3 regions of the Vibrio sp. AK197 genome follow, and region 1 is predicted to be linked to each of the others. Evidence: predicted binding sites of a transcription regulator. Region 1 holds the regulator's gene; each other region holds the start of a gene.

Region 1 (6,856 bases):
GGAATTTAGGACCGCTGGCATCAAAACCAGTGATGGAAGGGAAAGCGCTGTTATTCAAGCGATTCGCAGGGTTGGATTCCATTGATATTGAAGTAAAACATCGCACCATTGACGAATTCGTTGATACCGTTGCAAATATTGCGGACACCTTTGGCGGCATTAACCTTGAAGATATCAAGGCCCCTGACTGCTTTGAAATCGAAAAACGCCTCATTGAACGTTGTGATGTGCCCGTTTTTCACGATGATCAACATGGTACCGCCATCGTCACCGCCGCAGGTATGCTTAATGCGATTGAGCTACAGGGTAAGAAACTTGAAGAGTCAACCATCGTGTGTCTAGGCGCTGGCGCGGCCGCAGTCGCCTGTATGGAACTGCTAATTAAATGCGGCGCAATGCGTGAAAAAATCTACATGCTTGACCGCAAAGGCGTCATCCATACTCGCCGTGATGATCTTAACGAATACAAGCAGTTGTTTGCCAACAACACCGATAAACGTACCTTAGAAGATGTGATTGAAGGCGCCGATCTTTTCCTTGGTGTTTCTGGTCCAAACCTTCTTTCTGCTGACGCGCTAAAATTGATGGCAGATAAGCCAGTGGTCTTTGCGTGTTCTAACCCTGATCCTGAAATCAAACCATCGATTGCTCACGAAGTGCGTAATGATTTGATTATGGGAACCGGACGCAGTGACTACCCAAACCAGGTCAATAACGTTCTGTGTTTCCCATTTATTTTCCGTGGCGCACTGGATGTGCGTGCTAGCGAAATTAATGATCAAATGAAATTGGCGGCGGTTGAAGCCATACGCCAACTCGCCAAAGAAGACGTTCCTGCCGAGGTACTTAACGCCGCAGGTGTGGAATCACTGCAGTTTGGTCCTGAATACATTATTCCCAAACCAATGGATAAGCGATTGCTCCCTCGAGTGGCCCGTGCCGTTGCTGAAGCGGCGGTTGAATCGGGTGTGGCGCGTATCGATATGCCAGAAAACTATATGCAAGACTAAGCATCATGAGAGGCCTGAATCGAGTGCAAAGCGGTGAAAACCCAAAGCGCGCATTGAGGCTCTTTAGATGTGGTTCTTGATAGAAAAAAGGTTGGCAAATGCCAACCTTTTTTTGTGTAAACACAGCGCTATCAATTTGGAAAAGTGGAATCTAAGTAGCACTATTTCTTACAGCAGACTTACTCATCATTGTAAGATTCAAACTCAATACCCATTTCTGTCATCAGTCTTTTCACTTCAGCAGGAATATCGTCTGGGCGATCTTTGCGCAAATCTTCATCCGTTGGCAGGGGTTGCCCGGTATACGCATGCAGAAACGCCTCACACAACAGCTCACTATTGGTGGCATGACGCAGGTTGTTGATTTGACGACGAGTACGCTCATCAGTCAAAACTTTCAATACTTTCAATGGAATAGATACGGTAATTTTTTTTACTTGCTCACTCTTTTTGCCATGTTCAGCATATGGGCTTATGTATTCCCCATTCCAGTCTGCCATTGCGCACCTTCGTAAAAGTTTAGGAATTAGTTTTAGACCCACAATTTTAGCGGCTTTTAAGTCTATAAGCAAAGACATATAGACGTCTAGAAGTGTTGACGTCTCATTTTTAGCAAAGTAAAGTGGCGGGGTATGGAATGGAAATGAATGGATCGATGTTTTTTGAGCAGTTTGTTCACTCTATAACCGATTCACTCCCCATATATAGCGCATTCCAATTAACAAGTCATTCTCTTCGCAAGGAAATCTTATGAGTACTCACAAACCTGCCACAATAGCGGTAAGAACTGGGATTGAATCTGACACACAACATCACGCGGTTGTGCCACCGATTTATCTATCAACCAACTATGGTTTCCCTGCGTTTGGTGATGTGCCTAAGTATGACTATACGCGCTCAGGAAACCCAAACCGCGGGCTATTAGAACAAGCGCTTTACGAATTGGAATCCGGTCAGGGAGCCGTTGTCACCAACTGTGGCACCTCTGCTCTGAACTTATGGGTATCAGCCTTTATTGGCCCTGATGACCTGATTATTGCTCCCCATGACTGTTATGGCGGCACTTACCGCTTGTTTAATACCCGCTCACAAAAAGGTGATTTCAAGGTCGAATTTGTTGACCAATCCGACCAAGCCGCCTTTGATGCGGCGATTGCGAAAAAACCAAAACTGATTTTGCTAGAAACCCCGTCTAACCCTTTGGTACGCGTGGTCGATATCGAAAAAACGTGCCAAAAAGCCAAACAAGTCGGCGCTCTGGTTGCTGTCGACAACACCTTTTTGACACCGGTGTACCAAAAGCCTTTAGAACTCGGTGCGGACTTTGTTATTCACTCCACCACTAAATTTATTAATGGTCACTCTGATGTGATTGGTGGGGTAGTCATTGCTAAACAGCAAGAGCACGCTGAGCAACTCGCTTGGTGGGGTAATTGCATTGGCGCAACCGGCACGCCATTTGATAGCTACCTAACACTGCGCGGAATTCGTACCTTGGGCGCAAGAATGCGTGTGCATGAAGAGAGCTCATTGAGCATTCTTGATTACCTCAAAACCCAACCTTTGGTTGGCGCTATTTTTCATCCAAGCTTGCCTGAACATCCAGGCCATGAGATCGCTAAAAAACAGCAATCAGGATTTGGCTCGATGCTCAGCTTTGAGTTTGCTGGCAGTTATGAGCAGCTCCAAACCTTTGTAACCGGCTTAAAACTGTTTTCACTTGCCGAGTCCCTTGGTGGCGTCGAAAGCCTGATTTGCCATCCGGCGACCATGACTCATCGTGCTATGGGCGAAGCCGCTTTAGCGGAAGCTGGCGTCTCACATCAACTGCTTCGACTTTCAGTTGGCCTTGAAGATGCACAAGACTTAATTGCCGATCTCGACCAAGCTTTCAATCTCGTTTAAGGAGAGGTGGTGATGACTCACCCTCGACAACTACATAAATTCGGTGGCAGCAGCCTAGCAGACCCCGAATGCTACCGCCGTGTAGCCAACATTTTAAAGCAGTACTCAAATGCCGATGACTTGATTGTGGTCTCGGCGGCGGGCAAAACCACCAACCGCTTAATTGAGTTTACTGACGCCCTGCATAAAGATGGCCGAGTGGCCCATGAAGTTTTGCAAGCGCTGCGCCAGTTTCAGACCGATTTGGTCTGTGAACTATTAGAAGAAGATGCACAAACACCGCTACTCTCAGCGCTGCAAGATGAATTTACCACATTGGGTGAACTCAATGCGCCGCTTACTGCAGAGCAGCGCGCGGCGGTGCTCGGTCATGGCGAAACGTGGTCAGCGCGCTTGCTTGCTGCGCTTTTAACACAACTTGAACTGAACAGTGTCTCTCAAGACTCACGGGCTTTCTTACGGGCACAAACGGGCACTCAACCCGAAATTGACCAAGGTGCTTCATACCCTCTATTACAAGCGATTTTGGCGCAGCATTCTGGGCATCGCATCGTGGTAACAGGTTTCATGGCGCAAAACGATCAAGGGCATACGGTACTTCTTGGACGCAACGGTTCAGATTACTCGGCAACCATAATTGGCGCATTGGCTCAAGTCAGCCAAGTCACGATTTGGAGTGACGTTGCTGGCGTATTCAGTGCTGACCCAAGAATCGTCTCTGAGGCGTGTTTATTGCCATTGATCCGCCTTGATGAAGCCAGTGAATTAGCAAGGCTAGCCGCACCAGTATTACACAGCCGAACCTTGCAGCCCGTGGCGCAAAGTGCGATGGATCTTCACCTACGCTGCAGCTATCAACCGGAGTCTGGCTCAACTCGTATTGAACGTGTCCTCGCCTCGGGTCGCGGTGCAAAGATCATTACCTCACTGGACGATGTCCTACTGATTGAGCTCAGTTTCGCCTCAGGTCACGATTTTAAGCGCTTGCAAACCAATGTGTTAGAGACCTTGAAGCGAGCCCAGCTCCAACCCTTAGCCTATGAAGTACAAAGTGACCAACATGTTCTTCAGTTGGCATACACGGCGGAAATCGCCACGGGCGCGCTGAGCTTTCTTCAAGACATGGCAACCGAAGCCGATCTCAAACTTAAAGAAGGGTATTGTTTAGTCGCCGCGGTGGGGGCCGGAGTCACCAAAAACCCAAATCACTGTTATGGTTTCTATCAACAACTGAAAAACGCCCCGGTCGAATTTATTTCTGAGACCGACTCTGCGCTCAGTTTGGTGGCGGTACTGCGCTCAACGGAAACTCAAAGTCTGGTTGAAGGCATTCATACTCAGCTATTTCAAGCGCAAAAGCGCGTGGCCATCGTATTGTGTGGTAAAGGCAATATCGGAACCAGTTGGCTTAAATTATTTGCTGAACAAAAACCGGAAATCGAAAAACGTCACGGCATGAGTTTCGAGCTAATTGCAGTGGTCGATAGCCAGACGTATTGGTTTGATGAACAAGGGATCGATCCCAATACCGTCGATGCTCGATTCGCCGATGAAGCAATCTCCTACCAAGATAACGAGTGGATCCAACGCATTGGGGCAATTCAAAGTTTTGATGATGCCGTGGTGCTGGATGTCACCGCCAGCAAAGAACTTGCTGCGCGCTATCTAGAAATCGCAGAGCAAGGCATGCACCTAATCTCGGCGAATAAAGTCGCGGGCTCTGCATCGGGTGATTATTATCATCAAGTGCAAGACGCGTTCTTTAAAATCAACCGTCATTGGTTATATAACGCAACCGTTGGTGCTGGGTTACCGATTAATCATACCGTTCGCGACTTGCGCGAAAGCGGCGATGAAATCGTCGCCCTATCCGGTATTTTCTCCGGTACTCTGTCATGGCTTTTCCAGCAATATGATGGCAGCGTCCCGTTTATCGAACTGGTGGATCTTGCTTGGCAGCAAGGCTTGACCGAGCCGGACCCTCGTAGCGACCTAGATGGCTCAGATGTCATGCGTAAATTAGTGATTTTGGCCCGTGAATCAGGGCTTCAGCTTGAACCCGAACAGGTTAAAGTCGAGTCTTTAGTCCCTGCAGAACTACGCGAGATGACACTGGACGACTTCCTAGATAACGGCAACCTTCTGAGCGAACGTTTAGCGGAACGCTTAGAGAAAGCGCAGCGGGAAGAGAAAGTGCTGCGCTACGTGGCTCGCCTTGAGAAAAATGGTCAAGCTAGCGTGTGTGTCGAAGCCTTGAATAAAGAACATGCGCTCGCCAACTTACTGCCTTGCGATAATATCTTCGCGATTGAGAGTAAGTGGTACAAAGACAACCCGCTGGTGATTCGCGGCCCAGGAGCAGGGCGTGAAGTCACCGCTGGCGCGATTCAATCAGACTTGAACCTTCTGGCCAGCATGCTGTGATTAAAGGCCGCCACTTGCATAATGTAAGTGGCGGCTTTGTTGTGTTCACTTCCCTTCTTCCCCATCCGCACCGCTGTTTCACCTCACAGTTTCGCAACTTGCTCAAACCCCGATATGCTTAAATAGCCACCAGAACGCTTGATACAGCGAATGATTGAGAAACCCTCATTATTAACTTGAGAAAAATTCATAATGAGACAGTTGACATTAAAAGCTATTCATTACATTCTTTGGACATATAGACGTCTAAACGTAAAAATAATTTTTAGTTGATGGATGTGGCTGGTCACCACAGGAGAAAACACATGGGATATACGCACGCTGGGCACATTGACGCCTTAAACCAGAACATTGCTGAACTGTCAGACAACATCAATGTGTCATTTGAATTCTTTCCGCCAAGCAGCGAAAAGATGGAGGAAACATTGTGGAATTCGGTACATCGCCTAAAAACACTGCAACCGAAGTTTGTCTCGGTGACGTATGGCGCGAACTCTGGCGAGCGTGATCGCACGCATTCGATCATCAAAGAAATTAAATCTCAAACTGGCTTGGTCGCCACACCCCACCTCACCTGTATTGACGCCAGCCGCGAAGAGCTGACAAAAATTGCCGATGACTACTGGGCCAATGGCATTGAGAGCATTGTTGCTCTGCGTGGCGATATTCCACCGGGTGGCGGCGCACCACAAATGTATGCGTCCGATCTAGTTGAATTATTGAAGTCGCGCCACGATTTTGATATTTCGGTTGCTGCATTTCCTGAAGTTCACCCAGAAGCGAAAAGTGCGCAAGCCGATCTTTTGAACCTGAAACGCAAAGTAGATGCGGGCGCCAATCGCGCGATTACTCAGTTCTTTTTCGATGTGGAAAGTTATCTGCGTTTTCGTGATCGCTGCGTAGCCGCTGGTATTGATGTCGAAATCGTCCCTGGCATCCTACCGGTCTCCAACTTTAAGCAGGCCTCCCGCTTTGCGGCGCAAAACAACGTCAAAGTACCCGGTTGGATGGCACGTCAATTTGAAGGATTGGACGACGATCCAACCACTCGCCAACTGGTCGGAGCGAGCCAAGCGATCGATATGATCCGCGTGCTTAGCCGTGAAGGGGTGAAAGACTTCCACTTCTACACCCTGAACCGAGCTGAGATGACTTACGCCCTTTGTCATACGCTAGGTGTGCGCCCAAAAGCGTAACGGGACACCCAACATGAAGGGTTGACCGCCTCCATGTTTATCCCATAAAAAAACGCCAACTTCATGTTGGCGTTTTTCGTTCAAGTATCACTTTGCAGCAAAGGCTTATTCCACTTCATCCATTTTGCCAAGCAAGTTACGAATACGCTCTTGCCATGCTTGATGCTCTTGCTGCATCTGTTGTGATTTTTGCTCTAACTCTTCACGGCTGCTGCGTAACTCTTCAGCTTCAGTCGTCAGTTTCGCTTTTTCTTCTTTTAGTTCTTCAACTTCCATTTGCAATAGTGCAATGGTATCGACTGCGGTTTGAATTTTTGCTTC
Region 2 (6,856 bases), 640 kb from region 1:
TGCAAGCATTATTTTCGTTTAGCCAGCGTTATCAGCAATCTTATCAACAAATTCATCAAAGCCTTCCTATTAGTGAAGAGTTGGCTGAACTGCCATCCCCCTGTGTAGTGCAAAAGCTTAGCAACGGTGTGGAGTGGCAAGCGACACCTCGTGAGCAGGCCAATGACTTAGCGAATATTGAACGCGGTATTGAGTTAACCCTGCATGACGATATTAAAACCTTTTACGGCGCGCAATACAGTGCTGATATGCCCGCACGTTTTGAGCACCATGAATTAACAATACTTCAAGTGTGGAGTGACGATGATTTTGAACGCCTACAAGAAAATGTTCTTGGCCACTTGGTGATGCAGCGCCGTTTGAAACTCAAGCCAACGGTGTTTATTGCGGCTACAGATGCTGACTTAGATGTCGTGTCTATCTGTAACTTAAGCGGTGAAGTGATTCTGGAAACCTTAGGTACAAAAAAACGTGTACATTTGGCGAATAATCTCGCTGAGTTTCTCGAACAACTCCAACCGATGGTGTAACCATGTACGTCGTTGAATTACAGTTTGAGTGTTTTGATAACACCACGATAAATGCCGTCGACAAAGCCATCAATGGCCTGATGGACGCACTACGTTATAACGGTCAGGTTTTAGGGCGAGAGTTTCCCATCGTGATGGGCGAGGGGGAATTCTTTGTACGTGTGGTATGTCCGGAAGAAGAGAGTTTGCATCCTAGGAATCATTCGGGATTTGTTAAAACATGTTTATCTCGGTTAAGTGATGCGGCGCTGTTAATGCCTAAGATGCGATTGCTCGGCCGTGATATGAACTCAGAACAAGCGGCTGAACCACAAGCACCTAGTTGGCAGATTCTGTATACCACCTATGTGCACACCTGTTCGCCGTTACGCAGTGGTGATTCCTTACTGCCGATCCCTTTGTATCGCAACCCGCCGACCTTTAATGGTGACCACAAAGCAGTTATTAAGTGGCAAACAGAATGGCAAGCTTGCGATGAATTGCAGATGGCGGGAGGCTGCCGAGCAGAGCATGCAGCGCTGCATGAAATCTGTGATGCAGACAGTGTACTCTTTCGTCGTGGCTGGGATTTACGTGGACGAATCGAATATCTAACGCAGATTCCTACCTACTACTATCAGTATCGAGTTGGAGGCAGTAGTTTGTCGGACGAACAAGCGCGCCCTTGCCCGAAATGCGGAGGCGATTGGCGTCTGGATGAACCATTGCATGATATCTTTCATTTTAAGTGTGAGAGTTGCCGAATCGTGTCCAACATCTCTTGGGATCATTTGAAGTAAATCGTGAACAACAAAAAAGGCCCCTAGGTAGGGGCCTTTTTATCACTGCTGAAATCTGCGTAGAGATTACCAGCCTTTAACCGCACCGCCGTTAAAGATGTCTGATGCTGCTTGGTAAACATCTTCAGTTTGGTAAGCTTTCACAAAGTTCTTCACGTTTTCATTATTAACGTTGTCTTCACGAGCAACGATAAGGTTTACGTATGGTGACTCTTTATCTTCAACAAACACACCGTCTTTCTCTGGTGTTAGGTTGATAGAACTTGCGTAAGTGGTATTAATGATAGACAAAGTTACATCGTCTAGAGAGCGCGGAAGCTGTGCGGCATCCAACTCAACAATTGAGATATTCTTTGGATTTTCGACGATATCTCGTACGGTTGCTTGTAAGCCCGCGTCATCACGCAGTGTGATTAGACCTTGTTGTTCTAGTAACAGCAATGAACGGCCTAGGTTGGTTGGATCATTTGGCACAGCAATACGTGCACCGTCTTGAATCTCGTCAACCGATTTTACTTGCTTAGAGTAGCCCGCGATTGGGTACACAAAGCTGTTACCTGCGACAGCCAATTTGTAACCACGGTCAGCGATTTGCTGGTCAAGGTAAGGCTTATGTTGGAAAGCGTTGACGTCGACAGAGCCGTCGTCTAGTGCTGCGTTTGGTGTTACATAGTCAGTAAAAGTCACCAACTCAACGTCAAGGTCGTATTTCTCTTTAGCAACTTTTGCTGCAACTTCGGCAACTTGTGCTTCTGCACCCGCCATGACACCGACTTTGATTTTGCTGTTGTCTTGGGCATCGTCGCCACAGCCTGTAAGGACTAACGCAGATGCAGTAGCAGCAATGGCTAGAAAACCCTTGAGTGAAAATTTCATGACTATCTCCTGTTAAACTTTAAATAAAATATATTGTTGTTATATAGCTTTGATTATCGATGATCGACACGGCGAACAATGGCATCACCGATAGATTGAATAATTTGAACCAGTACGATAAGCATGACTACGGTCACGGCCATAATCACGACATCGTAGCGATGGAAGCCATAGCGTATCGCCACGTCGCCAAGGCCACCGCCCCCGACCGTCCCCGCCATTGCGGAATAGCTGACTAAGGTAACAAGTGTGATGGTTACGCTATTAATAATGGTCGGCATCGCTTCTGGCAGCAATACTTTGCGAATAATTTGCATGGGAGTCGCTCCCATAGATTGTGCCGCTTCCACCAAGCCCGTAGGCACTTCTAGCAGTGCACCTTCAATCAAGCGGGCAACAAACGGGATGGCGCCGATGGTGAGGGGAACAATGGCCGCCGTGGTGCCAATAAACGTGCCAACCAACATTTTGGTGACTGGAATGATGGCAACCATTAGCACTAAGAAAGGTACGGAGCGGCCAATGTTAACAATGGCACCAAGCACGTTATTGAGTTTTGAGTTTTCCAACAAACCGCCTTTCTTGGTGGTGTGAAGAATAACACCGAGAGGAATCCCTAACGCAAAGCCCACGAGGCCAGAAACGGCGACCATATATAGGGTTTCCCAAGTTGCAGTAAGAAGCAGCTTAGAGTTCAAATCCATCCATGTTGCAATGTCATTAAAGGACATAACCTAATACCTCTACTTTTACGTTATGTTCATCTAGGAAAACCAGAGCGCTATTGCCATCTTGTTCTGCACCATACAGCTCTGCCACCATCATGCCGAACTTAACGCCGCCAGCGTAATCAAGGTCAGAACTCAGAATGCTGACGTCGATATTGAATTTGCGCGCTATCTGCGACATAAGCGGTGCATCTACTGTGGCACCAGTAAATTCTAAGCGAACCAGCGGATGACTCCCTTCAACAGGTTGTTGATGCAGGCGAGCTTGGTAGTCTTCAGGAATTGAAAGGTCCAAGGTTGAACGAATGAATTCATGCGCCAAAGCCGTTTTAGGATGAGCGAAGATTTCACCGACTGTGCCTTTTTCCACCAATTCACCATCACCGATGATCGCGACTTCATGACAGATGCTTTTTACGACATCCATTTCATGCGTGATCAGCAAAATAGTGATGTGCAGCTTGCGGTTGATCTCTTTTAGTAGTTCCAAAATGGAATGGGTTGTTGCCGGGTCAAGCGCGCTGGTCGCCTCATCACACAACAATACTTTCGGATCAGATGCCAGTGCTCGCGCAATGGCCACACGTTGCTTCTGTCCACCACTAAGGTTGGCTGGATAGGTATCGCGTTTATCGGCAAGACCAACAAGGGCTAACAGCTCTGCCACTTTGGTTTCAATGTGCGAACTCTCTTTACCGGCGAGCTCTAAGGGTAAAGCAACGTTTTCAAACACAGTGCGTGACGACAGCAAATTAAAATGCTGAAAGATCATCCCGATGTTACGACGAGCTTCACTCAACTCACGTTTTGATAGTGTTGTCAGGTTCACACCGTCGACGATAATATCGCCAGTGGTTGGCGCTTCTAGCATGTTCACACAGCGGATCAGTGTACTCTTCCCTGCACCTGATGAACCGATGACACCGAAAATCGTTCCTTGAGTGATTTTCAAGTTGATGTCTCGTAATGCGTGAATTTCTTTGTGGCCTTGGTAAAAGACTTTGTTTACTTGATTAATTTCAATCATTTAACAACCTGTTCATTCGTTGTACAGGGAATTCAGTAGAATATTTTGAGCTAAATCTCATTTGTTAGCAGATGCTAGGGGTTTCAAGGATTCAAGTCAATAGATATTTTGACGTCTAGACGGCTAAATGCAGCAGAATGCACTGTCTTTTCGGAATTAGATAGTGATGAAAGAAATAAAGCGTGCAATAATTCCTAACAACCATTTTGAGTTAAGAAAGAGAAGTAAGTTTTGGCTAAACCAGCAGTGTTTTTAGACCGTGACGGCGTGATTAATGTTGACCACGGATACGTCCATGATGAACACGACTTCGAATTTATCGAAGGGGTATTTGAAGCGTGTAAACAGCTTAAGCAAATGGGCTATCAGTTGGTGTTAGTCACCAATCAGTCAGGAATTGCGCGCGGTAAGTTTAGCGAAGACCGTTTCTTGTCATTAACCCAATGGATGGACTGGAACTTCGTTGATAATGGCGTTGAGTTCGATGGTATTTACTACTGCCCGCATCATCCTGAATTTGGTCAAGGCAAATATAAAGAAGAGTGTGATTGCCGAAAACCTAAACCAGGCATGTTCATTTCGGCTCGGGATTTTTTGAAAATCGATATGGCCAACTCGGTGATGGTTGGGGACAAAGCAGAAGACCTTATGGCGGCAGCATCGGCAGACGTTGGTACGAAAATTTTGGTCAAAACCGGTAAACCCATAACCGAGCAAGGAGAAGCACTGGCCGATGCGGTGTTAAACAGTTTGGCTGACGTGCCCGGTTATCTCAGCAAATAGCATTATACTTAAAGGTCGCAAAGCGACCTTTTTTATTGCTAACGGCTAAGGAGTGGGAATGAGAAAACAGTCTTCTTTAGTAATTGGGTTACTGGTGTCTTTTTACTTAACGGCCTGCAGCTCTTTCGAGCAGCATACTTATGGTGCTCCACTGATTTATCGATGTGAATCAGGTGAACGCTTCTCGGTAGGCTATGCGCCGGATGGCCACATCGCTGAATTAGGGTTATCAGAGAAAGTCTATCCGTTAAAACGTATTCGCTCGGGCTCAGGGGCTCGCTACATCTTAGCCAATGATACGCCGGATACCTATCACCCGATCATGCTCTTTACCAAAGGGAATGAAGCGCGATTGGAATTTAAAGGCACAATCTTTAAAAACTGCGCTGTAGATAATTAGAATTTAATGCGGTAAAAAGCCAGTCTTTGTAAGGCAAGGACTGGCTGAGTTCGGTAGTTTTACGCGGGCTGGGAATGAATCAGCTGACGACGAGTGATTGCTCTGGAGCCGGGTGAGGCAGCGCCTTAAGGTCGGAACGGAAGTTTTTCTGCCAAGCGTGAATATCATTCTTACGCAGAATGGCCATCATTTTTTGCCAGCGATCTACACGTTCGTCTTGTGGCATTTGTATCGCTTCGGCCAAGCGTTTAGCAACCGTTTCAGTATCGTATGGATTAACGATAACCGCATCGGTTAACTCTGCCGCAGCGCCCGCGGTTTCTGATAGAACAAGAACGCCTGGATCTTCGGGATCTTGCGAAGCCACATATTCTTTGGCGACAAGATTCATCCCATCGCGTAATGGCGTCACAAAGCCGACATGAGCCAAGTTATATAAAGCGAGAATAGTACGTCGACGAAAACCGCGGTTTATATATCTTAGAGGTGTCCAGTCGAAGTCTGCGTACGTACCGTTAACGTGGCCTGCGACTTGGTCAATACGCTGAGCTAATTCTGAGTACGCTTTTACATCACCACGAGACGTTGGTGCAACCTGCATACATACGATTTTGCGATGCATTTCAGCGTGGTTTTTAAGCAATTGTTCATAGGACTGAATGCGGCGGAAAATACCTTTACTGTAATCTAGCCTATCGACGCCCATAATTAACTTGCGTTCGCCAAGCTCCTCTTCCAGCTGTTGGTACTCTTTGGAATTTTTACCGACTTGAACTAAGCGTGACATCTCATCGGCTTCAATGCCAATGGGATAAACCCCGGTTTGCACATTGTGGCCTTTACAATCAACCAGACCAGAAGGTGGCACTGTACCACCGAGCCCATAGCGAATCGATTCATGGAAATTGTGTTCATCGATTTTGGTATGAAAACCCACTAAATCGTAATGAAGCAGTTCATTGAGCATCTGCTTGTAGTCGGGCAGTGCTCTTAACAGGTCATAAGATGGGAATGGGGTATGTAGGAAAAAACCAATTGGGCATTTTACGCCAGCTTCGCGCAGCATTTGCGCCATTGGAATTAACTGATAGTCATGAATCCAAATTGTGTCATCCGGTTTTAAATAAGGCAGTAACTGGTTGACATATTTGCGGTTCACTCCTAGATAGCCCATACGATAGTTATGACGATACGCCATCAAATCCGGCCGTTGGTGAAACAGTGGCCAAAGGACGCTATTGGCATAGCCTAGATAAAAATTGTTGTATTCGTTTTGTCGTAAACCAATAGTGACAAAATCAATATTGTTGCGTCGCTCTTCACGAACTTCTGTGGTTGGGCGGTTTTCAATTCTTCCGTTCCAGCCGAACCACAATCCTCCTGCTTCTGCCATTGCAGCAAGCACTCCAACAGCTAGGCCGCCTTGCGACCCACTGTTTAGAGAATCGGGCCTCGCGACCCGATTGGATACCACGACTAATCGACTCATAGTTCATCCTCCCAACGTTGACTCAAAATACGTGCACAATTAATTATGCCGACCATACTGTAGGTTTGCGGGAAGTTACCCCACAATTCACCTGTGTTCGGCTCTAAATCTTCAGATAACAATCCAACGTGGTTACGGCGCTCAAGTAAGTCTTCAAATAACTCTCGGGCTTCTTCGACGCGACCAATCGCTGCCAGTGCTTCGATGTACCAGAAGGAGCAAATGGTGAAGGCATTTTCTGGCG
Region 3 (6,856 bases), 1.1 Mb from region 1:
ATGTGGATTTTTCGGCTCGAGTTAACGACACCCTATTTAACTTTGTGGTGTTTAATCTACTGCGCAACGCGATTTACTACTTCGATTCGTACCCAGAAAGCCGCATTGATATCACCACCATCTCGCGCTTCCATGAAAATGTGGTTGTGTTTCGAGACTCAGGGCCAGGTATTCCACAAGCGATAAAAAATCAAATCTTCGATGATTTCTTTAGCCATAACAAGTCCGGAGGTAGTGGCTTGGGGCTAGGTTATTGCGCACGTGTCATGCAGTCATTTGGGGGCACCATTCAGTGCCACTCCGAATATGGGCAATACACTGAGTTTCATCTGATTTTTCCAGCGCTATCGCTCTCAGCACTCGAAGAAACCGAGCACCAAGACCAAGAAACGCAAGAGCTCGCTTCTCTGCCCATTGAGAGCCAGTATGATGATCTGTTGCTACCTTATAACCAATCACAAACGAGCATTCACTGCCACAAAACGGTGCTTGTGGTTGATGACAAAGAAGTTCAGCGAGCGATGGTCACGCTTTATCTTCAACAACTCGGTTATGATGTCATTCAAGCCAACAATGGCAAAGTCGCGGTGGAAATTTTTCAAAACAACCCCATCGACTTAGTAATGATGGATATTCAAATGCCCGTCATGAATGGCTTTGAAGCCGCTACCCGTATAAAACAGTTGAGTCCTAACACCCCGGTGATTGCGTTATCTGGAGAGTCCGGAGAGCGTGAATTGGATCTAATTACCAGCCTGATGGATGGTCGTTTAAGCAAACCGACCACCAAAGCGGACTTACGCGCTGTGATGTCTCACTGGATAGCAGATCACGAAATATCGTCAACAAGCTAACAAATTTAAAAGTTGGCACCAAATGTGCTTAATTACAGCCAGTAGTAAAATTCGTAGCGAGGAAATGACACCTCGCTACCTAAAGAGGATATTGGTTGTGGATACTTACAGACCTACTTATTGCCGCCTAGTCCACCATGGAATGAAAAGTTTACTGGTTGACCGTATGGGTCAGTTTTCTGAGATGGCTTATCATGAATATCTCTATCTGATCACTGGTAAATCCAGTTGCTTGGCAATGACGGATGACGAACTCAAAAACACCGTATACGATCTGAAAAACGAAGGGTATTTGGAGGATCTTAAGCCACAAATCACTCATCTTCCCGTGTTCAGCGTCGCGGAATAAGCGCTTTATTTGTTTCGAGTTGTCACTGGCTATTCAGTCTAACGGCAAGTTCCGTTAGACTGTTGGCAACGCAGTCACTGGATAGCAAGCTCACAATGAAGCAAATTATTGATTTTATTCCCTTAATCGTATTTTTCGTCCTGTATAAGATGTACGACATCTATGTCGCTACAGGTGCACTTATTGTTGCATCTGCCCTCCAAATTGTTCTTCTCTACGTCTTATACAAAAAAGTTGAGAAAATGCAGTTAATTACGTTTGTCATGGTCGCCATTTTCGGTAGTATGACGCTGATTTTGCATGACGCCGACTTCATCAAATGGAAAGTCACTATCGTCTATGTCGTACTCGCACTCGCGTTGGCGATTAGCCACTTAATGGGAAAATCCGCCATAAAGAGTATGCTCGGTAAAGAGTTAGAGTTGCCAAACCAAGTTTGGAATAAAATCACCTGGGCATGGGTGGTGTTTTTTGCGCTTTGCGCAGCACTGAATGTTTACGTGGCTTTTCACCTTTCACAAGATATTTGGGTCAACTTCAAAGTCTTTGGATTGCTGGCAGCAACTTTACTTTTTACTCTGCTTACAGGCGTGTACATTTATAAGTATCTACCCAAAGATAACAAGGTGGAATAACCACCAACCAAACTTAACAGTTTGATTAAAATAATGATTTTCAGCGGCCTTCGGGTCGCTGTTTTATTGTAGTGGATGTCTATTTTTATGAACCCAGAAATGAACTCACCAAAAGGACAAATGATCCTTCGAACCCTGGCAATGCCCGCGGATACCAACGCGAATGGCGATATTTTCGGAGGATGGATCATGTCTCAGCTTGACCTTGCAGGCGGCATACTCGCCAAAGAGATATCAAGTGGAAGAATTGTAACGGTGTCGGTTTCGAGTATTACCTTCAAAAAGCCCGTTCGTGTGGGTGACGTTGTGTGCTGTTATGGCGAATGTACCCGAATTGGACGAACATCGATGGAAATGAATTTAGAAGTCTGGGTTAAACCAGTAAAAGAAGATGGCGTTGGCCACCGTTTCCAAGTCTGTGAAGCGACCTTTAACTATGTGGCAATCGATAGCCAAGGTCGTCCTCGCCCTATTGAGACAAACCGTTGATTTATCACTTTACTTCACCATTGGCTGTGAAAATAACCGCATATTGGGTAAAGTAAAGGCGATTGATGCAAACGCTCCTAAGCCGAGCTCACAAGGAATAATATAATGTGGTATGTAATTTTTTCACAAGACGTTGAAAACTCTTTAGAAAAGCGTATGAGCGTAAGAGAAAAACATCTCGCTCGCTTACAAGAGTTGCAAGATGAAGGCCGACTTTTAACCGCGGGACCAATGCCAGCCATCGATGCCGATAACCCTGGTGAAGCTGGTTTTACTGGCTCAACTGTGATTGCAGATTTTGCCTCACTAGAACAGGCTCAGCAGTGGGCGGATGCCGACCCTTACGTTGCTGCTGGCGTGTATCAAAACGTCACCGTGAAACCTTATAAAAAAGTATTTTAATATGAAACGTACTTATCGCTTCGTCGCGCTTGCACTCGGTGTTTTAATCCTAAGTGGGTGTTCTGCAAATCGTGAGCAACAACGCCAATTAGAACTGATTGCCAATAGCCGTGCCAATATGCTCTCTTCTGAACTGCCTATGGATGTGGGCCCATTATCCATCTTACGAGCTAATGCGAATGGTTCGGTGATTGAAATCATGATGGTTTATAATGATGATGCCCAAAATGCCAAACCGATCCAGCAAGTGCTAAGAACCAGCATTAACACCTACTGCACCAATAAAGACATCAAAAATAATTTGGAAGTTGGCGTCAGTTATCGCATTAAAATGCGTAATAGTCGTGGTCAGTTGATGATTGACCAACTTATTACCGACGACACCTGTGATGCCGTCAATCCATAAATAACAAAGCCCCATCAGGGGCTTTGTTATTTTTATTTTACGCCGCTTTAGCGTATTTCTTACGCAGCAATTTGGCCGCCAGTACCAGATTGGTCAATGATGCTTCTGTCTCCTGCCAGTTTCGCGTTTTTAAACCGCAATCTGGGTTAACCCATAAACGCTCAAGTGGAATTAAGTCCGCCGCTTTTTCAAGCAGACTTTCAATCCACTCAACAGACGGAATGTTGGGTGAGTGAATATCATAAACGCCTGGGCCGATTTCATTAGGGTAATTAAAAGCTTCAAATGCACGAAGCAATTCCATGTTAGACCGAGAGGTTTCGATGGTAATTACATCGGCGTCCAACGCAGCAACAGAGTCAATAATTTCATTGAATTCACTGTAACACATATGGGTGTGGATTTGCGTTTGTGGCTCTGCGCTACCTGCAGCGATCCGAAATGCATTCACTGCCCAATCGAGATAGGCTTTGTGCTCCGCTTGTTTTAGTGGCAAACCTTCACGAATCGCAGGCTCATCAATTTGAATAATGTGAATCCCTGCCTGCTGAAGATCGGCGACTTCATCACGTAAGGCGAGCGCCAGCTGCTCTGCAATGGCTTGACGAGAGATGTCCTCACGCGGAAACGTCCAGCACAGTATTGTGACCGGCCCAGTGAGCATACCTTTCATTTTCTTACTCGTGAGTGACTGGGCATAGCGTGTCCACTCGACCGTCATCGCTTGCTCTCGCTCAATATCGGCCACCACAATCGCAGGCTTCACGCAACGTGAACCATAACTCTGAACCCAACCAAATTGTGTGGTTTGAAAACCCGACAAGTGCTCGGCAAAGTACTCAACCATATCATTACGCTCAGCTTCCCCGTGTACCAACACGTCAAGATCGAGCGCTTCTTGGCGCTGCACGGCATCTTTAATATGTTGTTTGATCACTTCAACATACTCCGCTTCTGGCAGCGTTCCTTTGCGATAAGCGCTGCGCTGAAAACGAATATCCTGCGTTTGTGGAAAAGAACCGATTGTCGTGGTTGGAAATAATGGTAAATCAAGCACTCGTGATTGATGCTTAGCGCGCTCAGCATAGGGAAGACTGCGCTTAGACAAGGCTTGGGTAATGCTATTGACTCGCTTTTGTACCTGAGGTTTATGCACGTGATCAGCCTTTTGACGCGCAATGATTGGTTGACTATATGCCTCACACTGCGCAATGGCGGACTCGTCTCCCTCTAAGCCACGTGCTAGCAGATTCACTTCTTGAACTTTCTGCTTAGCAAAGGCAAACCAACTGCGTGTCTCTTCGCTTAACTCAGTTTCCAATTCAAGGTTCACCGGACTATGAAGTAAAGAGCATGAACTCGCAATCCATAAGCGCTCACCGAGTTGCTGCTTCAATGGCGTCAACGTTGCGAGTTTTGCCGCTAAGTTTGCGCGCCAAACGTTGCGCCCATTAATCGCACCGACAGAAAGCACCCAAGCTTCCGGAAGTTTTTCAACCACTAGCGGAAGTTGCTTATCAGCAGCGCACAAATCGATATGTAGGCCATCAACCGCGAGCTCAGTAATGACATCAATGTTGGCTACAATGGAATCAAAGTAGGTGGTTAGCAATAACTTGGTACGGCCTTTCAAAGCTTGGTAAGCGGAGTCAAACGCTGCCAGCCACGCAGGCGGTAAGTCAAGCGCTAACACTGGCTCATCAATTTGTACCCAGTCAACACCCAGTTCGGCTAGTTTGCTGAGAACTTGCTGATAAACCGTTAATAATTGAGGCAGCAGAGAAAGACGGTCAAAGCTCTCGTTGGTCTCTTTCCCCAAATACAGGTAACTGACGGGACCAAGCACGACAGGCTTGACGTGATGCCCAGCCTGCTGCGCTTCTGCCACTTCATCAAAAAGCTGAGTCCAAGTCAGCTCAAAATGATCGTCCGCGCTAAATTCAGGCACCAAATAATGATAATTGGTATTAAACCATTTCGTCATATCCGAAGCAGCAGCGCCGCAACCACAGTCTGAACGAGATTGCCCGCGAGCGATGCGAAACAGCGTATCTAAATCGGTTGAATGGCCTTGATGGCGTTTGGGAATATGTCCAAGGAGTAACGAGGTATTTAACACATGATCGTACCAAGCAAAATCACCCACTGTGACAAAGCTTAGGTTAGCGTCCTTTTGTGTTAGCCAGTTTTGATGACGCAGCTCGCTGCCCGTCGCCAATAATTCCGATTGTTCAATTTCACCGCGCCAGTATTTTTCAAGTGCGAATTTGAGTTGACGTTGTTCACCAATGCGTGGGTATCCCAAAATATGTGTTGTAGTCATGGCTATTTTCCGTAATTGAATTTGATTATTTAAGAAGTCTGGACGTCTAAACTATCCAATTCACGGCCAAATAACTCAAGACGCTTTTATTCAACTTGTTTATGAACAAACTTCATACACCGCACAGCTTATTGCAGCGGATTAATTTAAATAGGGCAAAAGCCAATAACAAAAACAACAAACAGACGTCTAGACGTTTACAAAAACCAACAAAGCGCGTAAGTTAATATTCATCATCTTGATATTATTACCATGAGAGGATTTCATGATTGAATTGAAGCATTTGAAAACCCTAGCTTCTTTGCGCGATACGGGGTCACTTACCGCCACCGCGACAGCACTGCACTTGACTCAATCGGCCCTCTCCCATCAAATCAAGGATCTCGAAGCACGTATCGGTGGGCAGTTATTTTTGCGTAAAACACGCCCCGTAAAGTTTACTTCGGAAGGTGAGATTTTATTACAACTTGCCAATGACATATTGCCACGGCTTGCAAAAGCCGAAAATGAACTGGCCAGTCTGAAAGAAGATGTCAATGGACGTCTTCACATGGCGATTGAGTGTCACTCTTGTTTTCAGTGGTTAATGCCCGCTTTGAAGGAGTACCAAATTGCCTGGCCAAGCGTGACCCTTGATTTTTCTTCGGGCTTTGGTTTCGAGCCCCTGCCTGCGTTGATGAATGGCGAGTTGGACTTAGTCATTACCTCAGACATTCAGCCACGCTCTGAAGTCCATTACGAGCCACTGTTTGACTTTGAGATGCGTTTGGTCACCGCCACCAATCATCCGCTTGCACAGCTCGAGCGTATCGAACCAATAGATTTACGTGAGCAGACTATGCTCTCCTACCCTGTCCAAAAGCAGCGTTTGGATGTCGTGAAGCATTTTTTACAACCCGCTGGGGTGGAGCCGATGAAATGGAAACAAGCGGATAATACTCTGATGCTGGTACAAATGGTCTCGGCAGGACTCGGCGTAGCCGCATTACCAAACTGGGCAATCAGTGAGTTTTCTCGCCAAGGATTGATCACCAGCATACCGCTCGGTGATGGCTTATGGCGCCGCTTATTTGCAGCAGTGCGCAACAGCGATCGTAACAAGCGCTACCTACAAGCCTTTTTCTCTACCGCGCGCCAACAAAGCAAAAGCCACCTTGATGGTATCAAGATGGCTTAAAAATATTTTATGGTGGGAAGGTTAACGTTACCGCATCGCTGACTTAAATTGATTGGTCAACGGATCATATTGGTAGCCTAAACTATCTAATTTGACAGTGACGGTTTCTACATCCATATCGTAGACCGTCACCAACTCATCAAAACTATCACATTCTAGGCGCAATTTTTCATTGACGATGCCGAGCAAAATGACGCTATCAAACTGGCTAATGTTACTTA

What was found. The regulator MetJ, encoded in region 1, represses methionine synthesis genes. The targets are predictions, from matches to a motif close to TTAGACNTNTANANGTCTAA.
Region 2: the regulator MetJ is predicted to act here: its motif matches at 4,048-4,067, upstream of metN (methionine ABC transporter ATP-binding protein MetN).
Region 3: the regulator MetJ is predicted to act here: its motif matches at 5,489-5,508, upstream of metE (5-methyltetrahydropteroyltriglutamate--homocysteine S-methyltransferase).

The regions. Positions count from the first base shown of each region.
Region 1 is NZ_CP096430.1:2,953,444-2,960,299, forward strand. Features, by position in the region: gene M1D72_RS20820 (malic enzyme-like NAD(P)-binding protein) at 1-1,010, shown strand, start outside; gene metJ (met regulon transcriptional regulator MetJ) at 1,190-1,510, opposite strand; gene M1D72_RS20830 (O-succinylhomoserine (thiol)-lyase) at 1,761-2,915, shown strand; gene M1D72_RS20835 (bifunctional aspartate kinase/homoserine dehydrogenase II) at 2,928-5,339, shown strand; gene metF (methylenetetrahydrofolate reductase) at 5,645-6,535, shown strand; gene zapB (cell division protein ZapB) at 6,641-6,856, opposite strand, start outside.
Region 2 is NZ_CP096430.1:2,316,579-2,323,434, reverse strand. Features, by position in the region: gene syd (SecY-interacting protein) at 1-530, shown strand, start outside; gene M1D72_RS17825 (Zn-ribbon-containing protein) at 533-1,309, shown strand; gene M1D72_RS17820 (MetQ/NlpA family lipoprotein) at 1,376-2,185, opposite strand; gene M1D72_RS17815 (methionine ABC transporter permease) at 2,239-2,916, opposite strand; gene metN (methionine ABC transporter ATP-binding protein MetN) at 2,906-3,940, opposite strand; gene gmhB (D-glycero-beta-D-manno-heptose 1,7-bisphosphate 7-phosphatase) at 4,172-4,723, shown strand; gene M1D72_RS17800 (MliC family protein) at 4,782-5,123, shown strand; gene M1D72_RS17795 (alpha,alpha-trehalose-phosphate synthase (UDP-forming)) at 5,203-6,612, opposite strand; gene M1D72_RS17790 (glycoside hydrolase family 15 protein) at 6,609-6,856, opposite strand, start outside.
Region 3 is NZ_CP096430.1:1,893,146-1,900,001, forward strand. Features, by position in the region: gene M1D72_RS15895 (response regulator) at 1-854, shown strand, start outside; gene M1D72_RS15900 (hypothetical protein) at 997-1,203, shown strand; gene M1D72_RS15905 (septation protein A) at 1,299-1,838, shown strand; gene yciA (acyl-CoA thioester hydrolase YciA) at 1,926-2,327, shown strand; gene M1D72_RS15915 (YciI family protein) at 2,433-2,729, shown strand; gene M1D72_RS15920 (GspS/AspS pilotin family protein) at 2,731-3,135, shown strand; gene metE (5-methyltetrahydropteroyltriglutamate--homocysteine S-methyltransferase) at 3,173-5,458, opposite strand; gene metR (HTH-type transcriptional regulator MetR) at 5,724-6,635, shown strand; gene M1D72_RS15935 (DUF4250 domain-containing protein) at 6,663-6,856, opposite strand, start outside.